DNA from 3 places in the Streptomyces sp. Wb2n-11 genome. Region 2 is predicted to be linked to each of the others. Evidence: riboswitches for the same ligand, from Rfam matches in the RefSeq annotation. Region 2 holds a riboswitch; each other region holds the start of a gene.
The links. Region 2 has a riboswitch for cyclic di-AMP ahead of BN1555_RS17070 (M23 family metallopeptidase). Riboswitches for the same ligand answer to the same signal wherever they lie in the genome.
Positions count from the first base shown of each region.

Region 1: another riboswitch for cyclic di-AMP. It lies ahead of BN1555_RS07400 (M23 family metallopeptidase); the one in region 2 lies ahead of BN1555_RS17070 (M23 family metallopeptidase).
Region 3: another riboswitch for cyclic di-AMP. It lies ahead of BN1555_RS03570 (M23 family metallopeptidase); the one in region 2 lies ahead of BN1555_RS17070 (M23 family metallopeptidase).

Region 1 is NZ_CVPB01000001.1:1,672,977-1,677,890, reverse strand. Features, by position in the region: gene BN1555_RS07405 (M16 family metallopeptidase) at 1-1,264, shown strand, start outside; cyclic di-AMP (ydaO/yuaA leader) riboswitch at 1,494-1,660, shown strand; gene BN1555_RS07400 (M23 family metallopeptidase) at 1,673-2,503, shown strand; gene BN1555_RS07395 (GntR family transcriptional regulator) at 2,674-3,363, shown strand; gene BN1555_RS07390 (HPr family phosphocarrier protein) at 3,517-3,798, opposite strand; gene BN1555_RS07385 (bifunctional acetate--CoA ligase family protein/GNAT family N-acetyltransferase) at 3,944-4,914, shown strand, end outside.
Region 2 is NZ_CVPB01000001.1:3,739,058-3,743,971, reverse strand. Features, by position in the region: gene trmB (tRNA (guanosine(46)-N7)-methyltransferase TrmB) at 3-779, shown strand; gene BN1555_RS17075 (PrsW family intramembrane metalloprotease) at 854-2,347, shown strand; partial or broken gene BN1555_RS17070 (M23 family metallopeptidase) at 2,423-3,495, opposite strand; cyclic di-AMP (ydaO/yuaA leader) riboswitch at 3,540-3,686, opposite strand; gene BN1555_RS17065 (DUF2332 domain-containing protein) at 3,944-4,914, shown strand, end outside; gene BN1555_RS17060 (PP2C family protein-serine/threonine phosphatase) at 4,866-4,914, opposite strand, start outside.
Region 3 is NZ_CVPB01000001.1:805,557-810,470, forward strand. Features, by position in the region: gene BN1555_RS03565 (SGNH/GDSL hydrolase family protein) at 1-237, opposite strand, end outside; gene BN1555_RS03570 (M23 family metallopeptidase) at 430-1,380, opposite strand; cyclic di-AMP (ydaO/yuaA leader) riboswitch at 1,383-1,557, opposite strand; partial or broken gene BN1555_RS03575 (alpha-galactosidase) at 1,942-4,037, opposite strand; gene BN1555_RS03580 (tyrosine-protein phosphatase) at 4,204-4,914, shown strand, end outside.

The sequences.
Region 1 (4,914 bases), 2.1 Mb from region 2:
CCGCCCCGGCCAGCAGGTCATGGCGGTCGAGGTCTTCCTCGCGGCCCCCCTGGAGGCCGAGCCCGAGGGCCTCGACGGCGTGGCCACGATCATGTCGCGGGCCCTCTCCGAGGGCACCGACAAGCACTCCGCCGAGGAGTTCGCCGCCGAGCTGGAGCGCTGCGGCGCCACGCTCGACGCGTACGCCGACCATCCGGGCGTCCGGGTCTCCCTGGAGGTCCCGGTCTCCCGGCTGCCCAAGGCGCTCGGCCTGCTCGCCGACGCGCTGCGCGCGCCCGCCTTCGCGGACGGCGAGATCGAGCGGCTGGTGGCCAACCGGCTCGACGAGATCCCGCACGAGACGGCCAACCCGTCCCGCCGCGCCGCCAAGCAGCTCTCCAAGGAGCTGTTCCCGGCCACCTCGCGCATGTCGCGGCCGCGCCAGGGCACCGAGGAGACGGTGAAGCGCATCGACGCCACAGCGGTGAAGGGCTTCTACGCGGCGCACGTGCGTCCCGCGACCGCCACCGCCGTGATCGTCGGCGACCTCGACGGCACCGACCTGGACGCCGTACTGGCCGACACCCTGGGGGCGTGGAAGGGCGACACCGCCGAGCCCCGCCCCGTACCGCCGGTGACGGCAGACGACACGGGCCGTGTGGTCATCGTGGACCGCCCCGGCGCGGTCCAGACGCAGCTGCTCATCGGCCGGATCGGCCCCGACCGGCACGACCGCGTCTGGCCGGCCCAGGTCCTCGGCACGTACTGCCTGGGCGGCACGCTCACCTCCCGCCTGGACCGCGTCCTGCGCGAGGAGAAGGGCTACACGTACGGCGTGCGCGCCTTCGGCCAGGTGCTGCGCTCCGCGCCGGACGGGTCGGGCGCGTCGATGCTGGCGATCAGTGGTTCGGTGGACACGGAGTCCACGGGTCCGGCGCTCGAAGACCTGTGGAAGGTGCTGCGCACCCTCGCGGCCGAGGGCCTCACCGACACCGAGCGCGACGTCGCCGTGCAGAACCTGGTGGGTGTCGCACCGCTCAAGTACGAGACGGCGGCCGCCGTCGCCGGCACGCTCGCCGACCAGGTCGAGCAGCACCTGCCGGACGACTTCCAGGCCCAGCTGTACGCCCGCCTCGCCGAGACGGGCACGGTGGAGGCCACCGCGGCGGTCGTCAGCGCCTTCCCCGAGGACCGCCTGGTCACGGTCCTCGTCGGGGACGCGTCGCGGATCGAGGAGCCCGTCAGGGCGCTCGGCATCGGTGACGTGACGGTGGTCGCCGGCTGACGGTCCGCCCGTCCGAGCCGATGGCGCAACTCCCTCAAAACGGGAGGTAGAGGGACCCCGGTGGCCGACAAGCTGCCGGGGTCCTTTGGGTATGTCCGTTTTGTTGTGGAGGTTGCCTTTCTGGTCTGTGGGGTGCGTTACAAAGTGCGATGTCTTTTTGGTGATTGAAAGATCTCCCGTTTAGCGTCGGTCCGGCTGTCCGTCAGCAGTGAGCCGCATCCGCGGCACCGGACAGTCATCGCCGAGTCCCCGTCAGGCGCGAGCCTGGGGAGCCGGGGACCCAAACCGTCCCTGGGGTGAATCGGACGTCCTTCCGTGCGTACGGAGAGGGGTCCGTAGGAGACCTTCCTGCTCCGAACCCGTCAGCTAACCCGGTAGGCGAGAAGGAAGGAAAGGACCAGCCACTTCATGGCGTTCACCCGTGCCACCGGGAAGCACCGTCGTCCGGGCCGTCCGGGCCGTCTGACGCGCAGGAGCGCGAACCTCGCGGGCGTGGCCACCCTCGCGACGACCGGTGCCATCGGGAGCCTGGCCTCTCCGGCCCTCGCCGCCGGCGCCGGCGCCGACGCGGCCCACTCCGCCGGGACGACCGGCCTGACCCAGGCCCTCGTCATCGGCGACTCCCTCGCCGCCCAGGTCGCCGCCCAGGCCGAGGCGCAGCAGCACGCCGCCGACAAGGCGGAGGCCGAGCGCAGGGCCGAGGCGGAGCGCAAGGCGGAGGCGGAGCGCAAGGCGGAGGCCAGGCGCAAGGCGGAAGCCAGGGCCGAGAAGGAGCGCGAGGAACGCGAGGCCGAGGAGCGCGCCGCCCGTGCGGCGGAGCGTGAGCGCCTCACGGCCTACACCCTTCCGGTCGCCGGTTCCGTCGTGACCACCGGCTACCGGAGCGGCGGCTCGCTCTGGTCCTCCGGCAGCCACTCCGGCATCGACTTCCGCGCCGCGTCCGGCAGTTCCGTCGTGGCCGTCGGTGCGGGCACCGTCGTCGAGGCCGGCTGGGGCGGGGCGTACGGCAACAACGTCGTCGTCAGGATGAACGACGGCACCTACACGCAGTACGGCCACCTGTCGTCCATCGGCGTCTCCGTCGGCCAGGCCGTCGCCCCGGGCCAGCAGATAGGCCTCTCGGGTTCGACCGGCAACTCGACGGGCCCGCACCTGCACTTCGAGGCCCGTACGTCTCCCGAGTACGGCTCCGACATGGACCCGGTCGCGTACCTGCGCGCGCACGGCGTGAACGTCTGACGCACCCCGGTTTTCCGGAAGGCCCCGGCTTCCCGCCGGGGCCTTCGGCGTTGGCCAAAAGATATCCATGAATTCCCGCCGCCCGTCGGAAATTGCGCACCGCTGCAATAGAGTCGCCGAACAGGTGTCAATCGACCGCGTTTCGCGGGAGACGAGGCGGAGGTCCGCTCATGCGCGTTCCCGCGCAATCGGTATGCACGGCGATCCGTGACGACATCGTCTCCGGCGTCTTCGAGCGGGGCAGCCGGCTCACCGAAGAGCTGCTGGCGCGCCGTTACGGCGTCTCACGCGTCCCGGTGCGGGAGGCCCTGCGCACGCTGGAGTCCGAGGGGTTCGTCACCACCCGCCGGCACGCGGGCGCCTGCGTGGCCGAACCCACCGAGCAGGAGGCCGCGGACCTCCTGGAGGTCAGGATGCTGCTGGAGCCGCTGGGGGCGGCCCGCGCAGCCCAGAGGCGCACCGAGGCGCACCTCAAGGTGTTGCGCGGCCTGGTCAGGCTCGGCCAGGAGCGGGCCCGCCGGGGCGAGGGCGAGGACCTGAGCTCCCTGGGCGGCTGGTTCCACGAGACGCTCGCCCAGGCGTCCGGCAGCCCCGGCCTCACGACCCTGCTCACCCAGCTCGGGCACAAGATCACCTGGATGTACGTCGTCGAGCAGCCCGCCCGCCCCGTCGAGTCCTGGGCCGAACGCGGTGCGATCGTCGACGCCGTGGCACGCGGCGACGCGCGGCGGGCCCGGGCGCTTACGGCCCTGCACGCCGAACGGGCGGTGGCCGCGCACCGGTTGCGGCGCCCCGGGCCGCGGCAGGAGAGCGTGAGGACTTCGCAACATGCCGTAAACACCGGGGGCGGACGCAATTAACAGATGTGCCGTATACAAAGAAAGTGAATCGGCGGGGGCTTTTCCTGCTGCCCGGAATTCCTGACGTATGTCTCCGCATAAAAGCGAAGGAGCCGCGACGCCCCGAATTCGGGGCGTCGCGGCTCCTTCGTGAGAATGAATCCGTCCGAGTGGTCAGACGGTCTCGGGAAGCTCGTCCAGGCCCTCGGAGACCAGCTTCGCCAGGCGGTCGAGGGCGGCGTCGGAGCCGTCGGCCTCGGAAGCGAGCACGATCTCTTCGCCGCCCTGCGCGCCCAGGCCGAGCACCGCGAGCATGGAGGCCGCGTTGACCGGCTTGCCGTCGGCCTTGGCGATCGTCACGGGGACGCCCGAGGCGGTCGCTGCGCGAACGAAGATGGAGGCGGGCCGGGCGTGCAGGCCTTCGGCCCAGCCGACGGTGACACGGCGCTCAACCATGGTGTTGCCCTTCATGTTCTAACGGTTGTCTAGACCAGTCTCTCATGTCGTGCGAGAAAGCCGTGCCCGCCGCCCTGCGCCGGCCGCGCGCGGCGGCCCCAGCCTGCCTCGCCCCGAGCGGGCCCGCGACCCGTAGGCTTTCGTCATGCAGCCTCCGATGGAGCGGAACCCGCCGGATCGCAACGGGCACCACGCGTACCCGGCCCACTGGGAAGCCGACGTGGTGCTGCGCGACGGGGGTACGGCACGGATCCGCCCCATCACCCCCGACGACGCGCAGCGCCTGGTCAGCTTCTACGAGCAGGTGTCGGACGAGTCGAAGTACTACCGCTTCTTCGCGCCGTACCCGCGCCTCTCGGACAAGGACGTCCACCGCTTCACCCACCACGACTACGTGGACAGGGTAGGCCTCGCGGCGACGGTGGGCGGCGAGTTCATCGCCACGGTCCGGTACGACCGCATCAACGCGCAGGGGCGCCCCTCGTCCGGTCCCGACGCCGACCTGGCCGAAGTCGCCTTCCTGGTCCAGGACGCCCACCAGGGGCGCGGGGTCGCCTCCGCCCTCCTCGAACACATCGGCGCGGTCGCGCGCGAGCGCGGAATCCGGCGCTTCGTGGCGGAGGTGCTCCCCGCCAACTCCAAGATGATCAAGGTCTTCACGGACGCCGGCTACACCCAGGAGCGCAGCTTCGAGGACGGCGTCGTCCACCTCGAATTCGGCCTGGAGCCGACCGACCGCTCCGTCGCCGTCCAGCGCGCCCGCGAGCACCGCGCGGAGTCCCGCTCCGTGCAGCGCCTCCTCGCCCCCGGCTCCGTCGCGGTCGTCGGGGCCGGGCGCGCGCCGGGCGGGGTGGGGCGCACGGCCTTGCGCAACCTGCTCGCCGCCGGATACACGGGCCGTACGTACGCCGTGAACCGGGCCTTCCCCGACGACCTCACCGAGCTGGACGGCGTCCCCGCGCACCGCTCCGTCGCCGGGATCGGGGAGGCCGTCGACCTCGCCGTCGTCGCCGTACCGGCCGAACGGGTGCCGGAGGTGGTCGCGGACTGCGGCGAGAGCGGCGTGCAGGGGTTGGTCGTCCTCTCCGCCGGATACGCCGAGAGCGGGGCCGCGGG
Region 2 (4,914 bases):
GCGTGCCTCCCGGCGCCGCCCACCACGTCTCCCCCTTCCACCGAGCGAAGGGCGAGCCCCGCTTCCCCGGCGGTCCCGCGCCCGACCCCGCCGGGTCGCACCACGAGCGGCGGATCCGCAGCTTCCAGCCGCGGCGCAGCCGGGTGACCACGGGCCAGGCCGAAGCGCTGGAGCGGCTCTGGCCCCAGTGGGGCCTGGACATCGACGGGCAGCGCGTCCTCGACCTCGACGAGCTCTTCGACGGCCGTGGGATGCCGGTCGTGCTGGAGATCGGTTTCGGGATGGGTGAGGCCACCGCACAGATGGCCGCCGAGGACCCCGGCACCGGCATCCTCGCCGTCGACGTGCACACCCCCGGGCAGGGCAACCTGCTCGGTCTCGCCGAGCGCGCCGGCCTCACCAACGTCCGGGTGGCCAACGGCGACGCGATCATTCTGCTCCGCGAGATGCTGCCGCCCGCCTCCCTCGCCGGGCTGCGCGTCTACTTCCCCGACCCGTGGCCGAAGAAGCGCCACCACAAGCGGCGCCTCATCCAGCCCGAGTTCCTCTCCCTCGCCGCGCCCAGCCTCGCGCCCGGCGCGATCCTGCACTGCGCGACCGACTGGGAGCCGTACGCCGAGCAGATGCTGGAAGTGCTCACCGCTCACCCCGGCTTCGAGAACACCGTGCCGGACGGCGGCTACGCGCCCAGGCCCGGATTCCGGCCGCTCACCCGCTTCGAGGGGCAGGGGCTCGACAAGGGCCATGTCGTGCACGACCTGTTGTTCCGCCGCAAGTAGAACCCGCGACCAGAACCCACGGGCAGAGTCCCTGGGCATCGCCGGCTGTCCGTACCCCTCGTTAGGGTCGTCGGGTGTACGAGTCGCCTCCGCACCCCCGGCACCACCCGGCGGTCCCGGACTGTGAGCAGCAGCCGCAGTTCACCGCCGTACCGCCGCCTGCGCACTGGCACTACAAGCCGCGCCGCGCCCGGCGGCGTGCCAGGGCGGTGCGCGCGGGCGCGGTGATCACGCTGCTCGCGCTCTGCGCCCTGGTGATCCTGGCGATCGTCCGCGACCAGACCGGTACCCAGGGCTTCCTGGTGGGCCTGGGGCTGGCGGTGCTGCCGGTGCCGCTGCTGGCCGCCGCGTTCCTCTGGCTGGACCGGGTTGAGCCCGAACCCTGGCGGAACCTCGTCTTCGCCTTCGCCTGGGGCGCGTTCGCCGCGGCCCTCGTCGCGATCATCGCGAACAGTTTCGCGACCCGTTGGATAGCCACGGCCACCGCCGATCCGGCGGGGGCCGAATCCCTCGGCGCGACGGTGATAGCCCCGGTCGTCGAGGAGAGCGCGAAGGCGGCGGCGATACTGCTGATCTTCCTTTTCCGCAGACGGGACTTCACCGGGATCGTCGACGGAGTGGTCGTCGCCGGCTTCACGGCGACCGGCTTCGCCTTCACCGAGAACATCCTCTATCTCGGCAACGCCTTCGGTGAGGACCAGGCGGCGGGTGCCTCCGGCCTCGCCTCGGTGACCGCGGCGACCTTCTTCGTACGCATCGTGATGTCGCCGTTCGCGCACCCGCTGTTCACGGTGCTGACGGGTATCGGCTTCGGGCTCGCCGCGCTCGCGCCGCAGCGGCGCCCGGGCCGGTGGCGGCGGATCGCGCTGCCGCTGCTCGGTCTGGTGCTCGCCATGGGCGTGCACGCCCTGTGGAACGGCTCCGCGGCCTTCGGGACGTACGGCTTCTACGCGGTGTACGCCGCCTTCATGGTCCCCGCCTTCGCGCTGCTGACCTGGCTGGTGATCTGGACGCGCCAGCGCGAACTGCGCACGATCGCCGCCGAACTGCCCGCCTACGCCGCCGCCGGCTGGCTGCGGCCGGCCGAGCCGGCCGCGCTCGCCTCGATGCGGGCCCGTTCGCTGGCACGGGGCGCGGCGGCGCGCGCGTACGGAAGCGGTCCGTACGGAAGCGGTCCGTACGGAAGCGGTCCGTACGGAAACCAGGCGGCATCCGGCGGGCGGGCCGCGTCCCGGGCCGCCGCCCGTGCCGTCGCCGAGTACGAGGTCTTCGCGACGTCCCTGGCCCTCCTGCGCCACCGGGCCCACCGCGGCGCGGCGGGCCCGGACTTCACCGCACGCGAGCAGGAGCTGCTGCACCACCTGTGGCAGCGCAGGGACGTGGCCGGGCCGGCCCTGGAGTACGCGGCGCGGGCGACGAGCCGGGTGTGGGCCCCGCCAGCGCCCCCGTGGCGGACCCGGCCGTACCCGTGGCCGTCGCCGGCGCCGTGGTACGGACCGCCGCCCCAGCGCTCCGCCCCCCACCGGGACCACGCCGTCCACAACCCGTACCGGCAGCAGCAGCGGTAACAGAGCCGGCAGCCCTGGCGACGGGGGGTGTGTGCCAGGACTGCCGGGGATCGAGGGGAACCGCGGGGAATGCCGTCAGACCGTGAGGCCCTTGTCCCGCAGCCACGCGGCCGGGTCGATGCCGGCGCCGCCGGGCGTGTGCACTTCGAGGTGCAGGTGGTCTCCCGTCACATTGCCGGTGGCGCCCACCCGGCCGATGACGTCGCCCGTTCCGACCTCTCCGGAGGTGACGGTCATCGAGGAGAGGTGGCAGTACCAGATCTCCGTGCCGTCCGGGAGCTCCAGGACGATGCGGTAGCCGTACGCGCCCGACCAGCCCGCCGATTTGATGGTGCCGCCGTGCACGGCCTTGAGCGGCGTGCCCTTCGGGGCGGCGAAGTCCAGGCCGGTGTGGTGGCCGGAGGACCACATCGAGCCGGACTGGCCGTAGGTGGAGGTGAGCGTGTACGAAGAGAGCGGCAGCGAGTAGCTGGCGGCCAGCTTGGCGAGCCGCTCCTGCTCGGCCTTGCGCGCGGCCTCTTCCTCCGCCTTCCGCTTCTCCTCCTCGGCCTTCCGCTTCTCCTCCTCGGCCTTGGCCTCCGCCGCGCTCTGCTGCTCGGCCGCCTCGGCCGCTGCCTGCTCGGCGGCCTTCGCCTCGGCGGCCACCTTGGCCTCGGTGTCGGCCGCGTCCTGCTGCTGCTCGGCCTGCTGGAGGATGCGGGCGCGCAGTGCCTCGCCCGCGTCGGTGGTGCCCTGCTGCGCGTCGGCGGTGGAGACGCCCGCGGTGGTGAGCGGGGCGGCGGCCAGGGTCGCTTGGCCCGCCGTGCCCGTACCCGCCTGGCCGCCGGAGCCCGAGTCGCCGGGCATCCAGGCGCCTATGCCGGGAAGGGACTTGGCGTCGGGCAGCGAGTCCGCGATCGCGTCGGGAAGGGAGATCGAGACGGCCGGCTTGTCCTGCGCGGTGGCTATGCCCCCGCGCCGACCGCGGCGATGACGCCGACGCCGAGAACGGTGGAACTACGGCCGATTCCGCCGCGCTGCTTGGCGACGCGATGACGGCCGCGCACGGGACGGATGGACTCCTCGGTGGGATTCCACTCTTCCCAGGTTCCCTCCGCGCCACCGGGAATGCCGGCGGCGTTCGGTACCTCGTACCCGTAAGAGGGCAGGGTGGCTTCGGGGGCAGGCCTGTTGGACGCCACGGAGGCGTGCTCCTTTCCTTCCTTCTCGCCTACCGGGTTAGCTGACGGGTTCGGAGCAGGAAGGTCTCCTACGGGCTCCTCGTAGGTACGAAGGAGTCCGATTCACCCCAAGGAACGTGGTTCCCCGGTTCCCTTGCGGAATTCGGCGCGTGCGCACGGTGTCGCCTCTTGCGACGACTGGGACGACCGCGCTGCGTTATCGAACGTTAATAGACACCAGGTCCGCTTTCCAAGCTGTTCCCGTTGATCGTTAACGATATCGACCTGAATCAATCACCACACAAGCGGTCGTAGTGGGGCGAGTTGATCTGCCCCCGATCGACACTCTGAAACCTCGCTTCCATGACGGTTCGTCAATCGTTATGCGTAGTGGCGTCTTACGACTACGCAGCGTCGCGGGCCTAGTTTCGTCGTCATGGTTGTCAACAGCACGCGGTCCGTGGCCGACCGCTACCGCGAGTTCTCCGAACAGCAGGCGCGCGGCGTCTCCCCCGCCTACGCCGAACTCACCGCCCGCATCAGCGAGGACGAGGACCTCTGCGCCCTCATCGCCGCCCTGCCGCCCGGCAACAAGCAGCAGCCCAATCTCCTCCTCGCGGCCGTCCGCTTCCTCGGCGGCCCCTCCGAGCGGTGGGCGCCCTTCCGCGCCTGGACCCTGGCCCACTGGGACGCCGTACGCGCCGTCGTGCTGACCCGCTTCACCCAGACCAACGAGCCCGCCCGCTGCGCCACCCTGCTGCCCCTCCTCGCCGCGCTCCCGCAGCCCCTCGCCCTCATCGAGGTCGGCGCCTCCGCCGGCCTGTGCCTCCACCCCGACCGCTACGCCTACCGCTACGACGGCGGCGCCGTCCTGGGCTCCTCCCCCGTCACCTTCGACTGCCGTACGGAGGGCCCCGCACCCCTCCCCACCGCGCTGCCCGGCATCGCCTGGCGCGCCGGCATCGACCTCAACCCCCTCGACACCACCGACGAGGAAGACGTCCGCTGGCTCCAGTCACTGATCTGGCCGGGCCGCGCGGAGCGCCCGCGGCAGCAGCTCGCCGCCATCGAGGCCGTACGTACGGCGCCCCGCCCCCGCATCGTCCGCGGCGACCTCGTCGACGAACTCCCGGCGCTGGCCGCCGAAGCCCCGGCGGACGCCACCCTGGTCGTCTTCCACACCGCCGTACTGACCTACCTGCCGCTCGCCCGCCGCGAGGAGTTCGCCGCGCTCGTCCGCGAGCTGCCGGGCCACTGGATCTCCAACGAGCACCACACCGTGCTGCCCCGGCTCGACGCCCCCGCCCCCGACGACGAGCACCTGCTCACCCTCGCCCTCGACGAGCGCGTGGTCGCCTTCACCGCTCCGCACGGTCAGAGTCTCCACTGGTTCGGTGCGACGAGGGT
Region 3 (4,914 bases), 2.9 Mb from region 2:
CGCGCGCGGGACCTGCTCCGCCACGATCTGGTCGAGGAGACGGCCGCGTACGGCGAGGTTGGCGTAGCGGAACGTGTGCTCGGGTACGCGGTCGTCGAGGAGTACGGCGAGCCGGTCGGCCCAGCCGATGAACGCACCGTCGGGTCCGGGATCTCCGACGCCTTCGGTGAAGCTGTCGCCGATCGCCGCGTACGACCCGATGGTGCCTGCGCTGAATGATCTCGAATCGTCTGCCACGTCGGCACATCCTTCACCGGAATGAGTGACCTACGCCACCGTAGGGAGGGGTTGACGTGGGGTGATATAGGACACCGGTCAAGCTTTGTCCAACCCGGAATAGACCAAAAAATGCGCATACGCCCCCTTCCGCCGCCCGGTGCGGGCGGCGGAAGGGGGCGTACAGGAGCGTTCAGGCCGACCCGGGAGGGATCAGACGGTGACGCCGTGGCCGCGCAGGTAGGCCAGCGGGTCGACGTCCGAGCCGTAGCTCGGGCCGGTCCGGATCTCGAAGTGCAGGTGCGGGCCGGTCGAGTTGCCCGTGGAGCCGGAGAGGCCTATCTGTGTGCCGCCGCCGACGCTCTGGCCGGAGGAGACGGACAGCGAGGACAGGTGGGCGTACTGCGAGTACCGGCCGTCGTCGTGCTTGATGACGACCTCGTTGCCGTACGAGCCGCTCCAGCCCGCGGAGACGACGGTGCCGGCACCGACGGCCTTGACCGGGGTGCCGCTGGCCGCGGCGAAGTCGACGCCCGTGTGGTAGCCACTGGACCAGCTGCCGCCGGCGGCGCGGTACGGGGTGGTGACGCTCGCGGAGACCGGGGCGGTGAAGCCGGATCCGGTGCTCTGGGCGGCGGAGGCGGAGTTCACGGAAGTGGACTCCTCGGCCTTGGCCTCGGTCTTGGCCTCGGCCTTGGGAGCGGCGGCCTCGGCCTTGGGCGCGGCAGGAGCCTCGGCCGCAGGCTTCGCCTGCTTCGCCGGGGCCTGCTTCGCCGGGGCCTGCTTCGCGGGCGCCGACGCCTTGGCGCCGATGGTCAGCTCCATGCCCGGCAGGATCAGCGAGGGGTTGCCGCCGACGACCTCACGGTTGTCCTCGTACAGCTTCTGCCAGCCACCGCGCACGTTCTGCTCTTCGGCGATCTTCGACAGGTAGTCCCCGGAGACCACGGAGTAGATCTTGGTGCTGGTCTTCTTCTGCGGCGTCGCCTTCTCGGACACCGCGGCGGCGGACGCGGCGGCCGGGGCTGCGGCCTTCTCCGCGGCGTTCGCACCGGTGGCGGTGATCAGGGGAAGTGCGAGTACGGCTCCGCCCGCTCCCGCGGCGACAATTCCGCGAGTGATCGAGTTGGACCTCGGGCGGCGGTGCTTACCCTTTGCGGGCATGGAACATTCCTCTCCGGCGCCTACGAGGTGAGCTGTCGGGTTCGGGCTGGAGATGCCCGGCCGCGCTGCTGCGCGACTTCACCCCAAGCCGGTCCGGACGCACGAGACGTCCGGATCACCGGCGTACTTACCTGGGTCCCCCGCTCCTGCCAACGCGTGAGTGAGTGAGTGCGGATTCCGGGAGGTGGCAGGATTCGGCGGTCCACCCGGATTGCGGTGACCGTAAGCCGACGGGGGTCCCCCGTACAAGCCAGTCCATTCACACGGGCATTGCCTGACGGGAATTCACCACGGAATTCCCGTCACCCTCCGTGGATTACGGATCTTTACGCACCGCCCGTGAACCGGCATTTGCACCCGGAGCTTCGCCACGCACTGTCACGAATATGATCCTGCTCACCAGCGGCCTCTGCCATTTCCCGGCCCTACAAGGGAAGTTGCCCCAGAATCGTCCGTTTCACCCCAAATGCAACCCATCTCCCCGACCGTGGACCGCAAGGGTCGGGAAGGGGAAGCGGGAAGGGCGCGGGAAGAACATGGAGGAGCGGGGAGGAACAGGGCTCAGACCCTCCTCAGCCGGAAGACCGCGGCATCGAGGTCACCGCGCAGCGCGGTGCGCAGTCCCCGGTGGAGCAGTACGGAACCCCGGTGCACGGCCGAGGTGTCGAGGCAGGCGTACGCCGCGTCCGGGTCGAGCCCGCGCAGGCGCAGCGGAGGCTGCTGCTCGCCGTAGTGCTGGGCCTGGAGCCAGGCGAGGACGACGGTGTCGTCCCCGCGTACGTACTGGACCGCGCTGAGCCCGCCCTCGGGCGCCCGCAGCCGGTACAGCTCGCCGTGCTGCACGACCGGCCGGATCTCCTTGTACAGGTCCACCCACTCGCGCGCCTCGGCGATCTCGTCCTCGCTCCACCCGGCCAGGTCGCCGCCGATGCCGAGCACCCCCGCCATCGCGCTCACGAAGCGGAAGCGCAGCGAGCTGACCCGCCCGTTGAGCTGCGTGTTGGGGCTGTCGGTGACCCAGGCGGCCATCGCCCGCGCCGGGTGCAGCTGGCTGAAGCCGTGCTGGATGGCGAGCCGGTCCAGCGGGTCGGTGTTGTCGGAGGTCCACACCTGGTCGGTACGGGAGAGAATCCCGAGGTCGATCCGGCCGCCGCCCCCGAACAGGACTCGAAGGCGACGTCCGGATGCGCGGCCCGCAGCCGGTCGAGGAGCGCGTACAGCGCGTGCACATGCTCGGTCCACAGCTTCTGCGGGTACGGTTCGCCCGGCCAGCCCGCGTCGGTGAAGCAGCGGTTGAAGTCCCACTTCACGTAGTCGACGGGAGCGCTCGACAGCAGCCCGTGGAGCTGGTCCCAGAGGTACGCCTGGACGTCGCCGCGCGCGAGGTTGAGGACGAGCTGGTTGCGGAACTCGGTACGGGTGCGGCCGGGATGGTGCTGCACCCAGTCGGGGTGCGCCCGGTACAGGTCACTGTCCGCGTTCACCATCTCCGGCTCGACCCAGATCCCGAACCGCATGCCCAGGCCGTGCACTTCGTCCGCGAGCGGCCCCAGCCCGCCGGGGAAGCGGTCCGGGTTCGGCGTCCAGTCGCCGAGCCCGGCGCGGTCACTGGTCCGGGCGCCGAACCAGGCGTCGTCCACGACGAACAGCTCCACGCCGATGTCGGCGGCCCGCCGCGCGAGGACGCGCTGCTGTTCCTCGGAGATGTCGAAGCCGGTCGCCTCCCAGGAGTTGTAGAGGACGGGCCGCTCGCGGTCCGCGCCGGGGACGACGTGCGCGAGCTGCCAGGCGTGCCAGGCACGGCTCGCGCCGCCGAACCCGCCCTCGCTCCACAGCCCCGCGAAGACGGGTGTGGTGTACGTTCCGCCGGGCGCCAGCCGCAGCAGACCCGATTCGTCGTGCCCGGCCCCGCCGGTGATCTGCACGGTGCCGTCGGGCAGTTGCTGTACGGCGATGCGCCACGACCCGGACCAGCCGAGCGCGCAGCCGTACACCTCGCCGCTCTCCTCGGCCGCGCCCTCCGCGTCGAGCGCGACCCACGGCAGGTGCTGGTGCCCGGTGTGGCCGCGGCGACTGCCCAGGATCTTCTCGCCGGGGGTGAGCGCGGAGCGTACGAGCCGGGACTCGGCCGCCCACCGGCCGTGCAGCTGGCTCAGCCGCCACCGCTCGCGCCGGGGCAGCGTCCAGGCGGCGGCGTCGGCCCGCAGCAGCTCCAGGGCGGGGGCGCCGGCCGGCCCCTCGTGTGCGACGGTGGCCCACCGCTCGACGACGTCGGAGTCCTCGCGCATCCGGTAGTGCAGGGTGAGGCCGAGGTGGTGCACGGGGTCGGTGAAGCGCAGCCGCAGTTCGTCGCCCGCCGCGCTGGAGCCGTCGTAGAGCCACTCGGTGCCGCGCACCTCGGGCGTACGCACGGACAGGGCGGGGCGCACGAAGCGGGGCCCGCCCTCGACGGGGTACTCCTCGCGCCCGTCGAGCTGCGACTCGAACGGCCAGTAGGGCGGTGGAGGTTCGGCGGCGAGGGACTCGGCGTCGGCGAGGGAGATGCGTGGCCCCCAGTGCAGATGGACCAGTTCGTCCCGGTCCGTGAGGTGCAGCGCGTAGCTGCCGGCCGCTCCGGAGAGCAGCCAGGTACGGCCGTTGCCGCCGGTCTCGATCATGCAGTCCCCTCGGATCGGCACAGGTGCGAACATCTTGGCCGTCCTGCCGCCCCGGGGCAACGCCCGCACGGCGACGGCCGAGATGCTTGCCCCAGGTACCCATGTCGTATCGTCGAAACGCGCCGAAGTCGGCGAGCAGCGCCGACGGCAGACTTCAGGAGCCCACGTGACACAGCAGCTGCCGCAGGTCCCGTCGACAGAGCCCGAGCCCGAGCTTGCCGCGGTGCGCAACTTCCGTGACGTGGGCGGTCTGCCGACCGTGGACGGGCGGCGGGTCCGGCACGGAGTGCTTTTCCGCAGCGGCCACCTGGCACACGCCACCGCCGCCGACGCGGCGTTCCTCGGTTCGCTGGGCCTCCACACGGTCTTCGACTTCCGCAACGAGGCGGACCAGAAGCTGGAGGGCCCGGACATCGAGCTGCCGGGTGTGCGCAATGTGAATCTGCCGCTGACGGACCCGGCCGACGGCGCCGTGTTCTGGAAGATGGTCCGCGACGGGAACCTCGACGAGCTGCGCGAGATCCTCTCGGACGACAAGGGCGCCGACCGGATGTCGGCGACGTACCGGGAGATCGTCAGGGGGCGTACGGCCGAGCACAGCCGGGTGCTGCACGCTCTCGCCGAGGACAGCGTCCCCGCGCTGATGCACTGCGCGGCGGGCAAGGACCGCGCGGGCCTGTCGATAGCCGTGACCCTGCTCGCGGTCGGTGTCGAGCGCGACGCCATCGAGGCCGACTACCTGAAGTCGAACGACCCGCACCGCCGCTACAAGGTGCACCGCAGCGACAACTCGCCCGCCGGGATGTCCTCCGAGGTGATGGAGCTGCTCAACCCGCTCTTCGAGGCCCGCGCGGAGTACCTGGCCGCGGCCTTCGAG